One region of the Methylosinus sp. sav-2 genome, then DNA from elsewhere that is predicted to be linked to it. Evidence: riboswitches for the same ligand, from Rfam matches in the RefSeq annotation. Region 1 holds a riboswitch; the other holds the start of a gene.
What was found. Region 1 has a riboswitch for cobalamin ahead of EDE12_RS13005 (TonB-dependent receptor). Riboswitches for the same ligand answer to the same signal wherever they lie in the genome.
Positions count from the first base shown of each region.

Region 2: another riboswitch for cobalamin. It lies ahead of EDE12_RS06905 (CbtB-domain containing protein); the one in region 1 lies ahead of EDE12_RS13005 (TonB-dependent receptor).

Region 1 covers NZ_SOEJ01000007.1:10,773-12,966, reverse strand. Annotated here, with positions in the region: gene EDE12_RS13015 (NAD-dependent succinate-semialdehyde dehydrogenase) at 1-376, shown strand, start outside; gene EDE12_RS13010 (cupin domain-containing protein) at 382-813, opposite strand; cobalamin riboswitch at 951-1,155, shown strand; gene EDE12_RS13005 (TonB-dependent receptor) at 1,332-2,194, shown strand, end outside.
Region 2 covers NZ_SOEJ01000002.1:148,902-151,095, reverse strand. Annotated here, with positions in the region: gene cobW (cobalamin biosynthesis protein CobW) at 1-78, opposite strand, end outside; gene EDE12_RS06910 (CbtA family protein) at 75-782, opposite strand; gene EDE12_RS06905 (CbtB-domain containing protein) at 790-975, opposite strand; cobalamin riboswitch at 1,006-1,201, opposite strand; gene cobO (cob(I)yrinic acid a,c-diamide adenosyltransferase) at 1,243-1,872, shown strand; gene radC (DNA repair protein RadC) at 1,882-2,194, opposite strand, start outside.

The DNA.
Region 1 (2,194 bases):
ACGCCACGAGCTCGGCGGCAATTTCTACGCGCCGACCGTGCTCGTCGACGCGAGGCAGGACATGCAAATATTCCAGGAGGAGATTTTCGGCCCTGTCGCCGCCGTCACCCCCTTCGAGGATGAAGCGGAGGCGATCCGCCTCGCCAATTCGACGCATTACGGCCTCGCCGCTTATTTCTACAGCCGCGACATAGCGCGCGTGTTCCGCGTCGCAGAGTCGCTCGAATTCGGCATGGTCGGCGTCAACGAATCGCTGATGTCGAGCGAGGCGGCGCCTTTCGGCGGCGTGAAGCAGTCGGGCATGGGACGCGAGGGCTCCAAATACGGCATAGAGAGCTATCTCGAGATCAAATATGTCTGTCTCGGCAATATGTGAGGCGCTCAGCCCGCGCGGTTCGGCGTGCCCAGCACATGCACGTCGGGCGCGATCATCACATTGTCGAAACGCTGCGTGAACATCGGAGCCGCGAAGAAGGCGACGGCGCGCAGCGTTTCCTCTCCCGTGTTGACGAGATCATGCCGCAGCGGCGTCGGAATGACGAAGACGTCGCCCGGTCGCACATGATGGGTGACGCCGCCCTCGGCGCGCAATTCGCCGGAGCCGCCGAGAATATATTGCGTCTCCTCGGTGGCGTCCGTGTGCCAGCCGAGCCGTCCGCCGGGCTCGATCTCATAGACGATGGTCGAGGATTGCGTGGCGCCATGCTCGCCGCAGGAGGCGAAGGCGCCCGCCCAGCGCACGCTCGGATCGTCCACGCCGCCGACTTTGGCGCGCGGCAGGTCATTGGTGGCGACGAGGTGAATGGCGCTCATTTATCTTCTCCGAAATTCGAATCGAATTTTCCATGGGGCGAGAGACCCGGGACGAGACCCGCCGCCGCAGTCCCAACGCGCCGCGCGAGGCTTCGTTCCGAACATGCGGACGGGCGCTTGACAGGGCGGCGCTGCGCGGCTCTATTGAAAGGGATGGTTCCCTTCCGAGGGATCAAAAGGGAATGCGGTCAGCGCCGGCGACGGCGCGAAGCCGCGGCTGCCCCCGCAACTGTGAGCGGCGAGCCGAGGATCAAACGAGCCACTGGAGCAGACGCTCCGGGAAGGCGATCCGAAGGCGCTGACCCGCGAGCCAGGAGACCTGCCATCAGTCGTGGTCACGCGCGATAGCGTCGGGCGGGGTGCACCGAGGCGGCCGAGACCCTTTTCGCTTTGCGCGAGAGGGCCGCGACCTTTCGCAGTGACGGCCCACGTCTGCTGCGAGTCTTCCGGCAATGTCCTCCCTGTCCCATCGGGCCGCCCTTGCGGGCGCCGCTTCTCGTTTTGCGCTTTGTTCCGCCGTGCTTCTCCTTCCCGCTTCCGCCGCTGGGCAGGAGGCGCTGCCCACGGTCGAAATCGGCGCGGCGACCATCGTCTCCGCCGATCGCGTCGAGGAGCGCGTCGACAAATCCTCCTCCGCCGTCACTGTGATCCCGTCCGCGCAGATCGAGAAGCGCGGCGCGACCGGCCTCACCGAGGCGCTGCGTGGCGCGCCGGGCCTCGATCTCTATGAGACTGGCGGCCCGGGCGCGCAGACCTCCGTCTTTCTACGTGGCGCAACGCCCGGCCAGACGCTCGTCCTCGTCGATGGCGTGCGCATCGGCGATCCGTCCTCCACCGATGGCTCCGTCGATCTCGGCGGCCTCGTCGCCACGGACATAGAACGCATAGAGGTGCTGCGCGGCCCGCAATCGGCGCTCTATGGCTCCGACGCGATGGGCGGCGTCATTCACATCGTCACGCGCAAAGGCGAGGGGCGGCCGCGCGCGTCTCTCTCCCTGGAAGGCGGCTCCTATGGAACCGGACATTTGCGCGCGCGCGTCTCGGGAAGCGAGGATCGCTTGTGGTACGCATTCGCGATCGATGCGCTGACGATCGACGGCCATCCGCGCTATGGCTATCGCATCACGCGGCCGCTGACGATCGGCGACGGCAAGACGCCTCTGCCGCCTCTGCCGCCCAATGATCCGACCAGAAAAGGCGGCGCCAGCGCGCGCCTCGGTTATCGCGTGAATGAGGATGTCTCGGTCGAAGCCGGCTTCTACGGCTATGACAGCGCGATCCGCTTCGACAATCCCTATTCTTTCTCCGCCGTGGATGTTTTCGATCCGCAGAACCATCAGCATGCGACATTCGCGCAGGGTTTTGCGCGCATCGACGCCGA
Region 2 (2,194 bases), on a different contig from region 1:
ATGGCGGATCAGCGTCGTCTTGCCGGCGCCGAGAAAGCCGGTGACGATGGTCGCGGGGATTTTGGCGAATGTGCTCACGCCGCAGCCTCCGTGCTGGTCTTTGTCGGGAGACGGCGCCAGACGAAGCCGACGGCCGCGCCGACCAGAATCCAGGTGATCGCGTGAATGGCGAGAGAAGCGGCGGCGAAACGCGCGGCCAGCTCGGCCGGCGCGGTGCTCTCGGGCGCCGGCGGCTGCGGCGCGCCGATGAGATGCGGCGCGATAATGAGCGCGACGCCCAGCGCTTTGACGAGCGGGCGCTCGACGCGCAGCACGGCGAAGAGCCCGGCGCCGGTTGCAGCCGCCGTGCCGATCCACCAGAATTGGCGCGCGGCGAGATCGCCGGCGGCGCTGCCCGGCAGCTCCGGCGCGAGGCCGAGGCTGGTCGCAAGGCCGGTGGAGGCGAAGGCGCAGGCCCCCCAGAGCGCGGCGCGCTTGGGCTCGATCGTCTCGCCGGAGAGCAGCATCAAGGCGAGCAGCACGAAAGCGTAGCCCACCGAGGTGACGCTGGTGGCGACGCTGGTCGCCGCTGTGCGCTGGAGACCGGGTGCGGGCTCCCAAACCGGCTCGGCGGCGTGCTCGTGCTGATGCGCCTCGACTCCGGCATGGGCCTGCTCGGCCGCGGTCTCGTAGACCTCGGCGGCGAGGATCAGCGGAGTCGTGGTGACATTCTGCAGGGCCGCGACCGCGAGCCCCGCGAGAAGGCCGGCCAAAAGGCCGACCGCGAGGAGTCGCTGGATCACCGCTGCGTCAATGGCAAGGGAAGCCGAGCGAATGGCGCGAATCATGCGCGGCGTTATGCGCGACGCTCGCGTAGGAGAAGCCGGCGAGATAGACGAGCCCGGCGCCGAGCGTGAAGACGACCAGCGCGGCGCGCAGGATCTCGAGGCGGCTGGCGGAGACGATCGCGTCGGCGGAAAGGGTCTTCGTGGTCATTCTCGGCTCCTCGCCGCCCCACCGGCGGCATTCGTGGTTTCGCTGGACGGCAGGTCTCCTGGCTCGCGGGTCGCTGCGCTCGCCGCCTTCCCGGGCTTTCACCCAGTGGCCACACGGGCTCGCGCTCGCCGCTCACAGTTGCGGGGGCAGCCGCGGATCAGGGGCGAACCCCATACCGCATTCCCTCTTCGCCTCCTTGCGGAGGACCGTCGCGAACAGTCATATGACGGAGAGAAGGAGCCGTCAAACGGCGAGGAGGCGCTGATCATGTCGGAATTCGCGGAAGAAGACGCCGCCCGCCGCCATCGCGAGAAGATGGAGAAGCGCAAGGCCGTGCAGGACGCCGAGGTCGCCGGCAAGAGCATCGCCGAAAAGGGCCTGCTGATGGTCCATACCGGCCCCGGCAAGGGCAAGTCTACCGCGGCCTTCGGCCTCGCTCTGCGGGCGATGGGGCATGGGCTCGCGGTGGGCGTCGTGCAATTCGGCAAGGGCGCCTGGGACACGGGCGAGCGCCGCATTCTCGAGAAGCTCGGCGGCGAGGACGGGCTGCTCGCCTGGCACACGCTCGGCGAGGGCTTCACCTGGGAGACGCAGGACCGCGCCCGCGACGAGGCGGCGGCTCGGCGCGCCTGGGAGAAGGCGAAGGAGCTGATGGCCTCAAAGTCGATTCGGCTGCTCGTGCTCGACGAATTGTCGATCGCGCTCCGCTATGAGCATCTGCCGCTCGACGAGGTGATCGCGACGCTGACGGCGCGGCGCGCCGATCTCCACATCGTCGTCACCGGCCGCAACGCCAAGCCGGAGCTGATCGCGGCGGCCGATCTCGTCACCGAGATGACAATGGTCAAGCATCACTTCCAGGCCGGGGTGAAGGCGCAGGCCGGAATCGAGTTTTGAGGCGGCGCCTCAAATGAATTTCAGCCCTTTCAGGCTCGAATGTCCGTTCCGCCCGACGATCAGATGGTCATGCACGGCGATGCCGAAAGGCTGCGCTATGGCGATGATGTCCAGCGTCATGCGAATGTCGGCGGTGGAGGGGGTCGGATCGCCGGACGGGTGATTATGCGCCAATATCAGCGCGGAAGCGCCCAATTCCAGCGCCCGCCGCACCACCTCGCGCGGATAGACGGGCGTGTGATCCACCGTGCCGACGCCCTGAACCTCATCGGCGATCAAGGCGTTGCGCTTGTCGAGGAAGAGAATGCGGAACTCCTCGCGC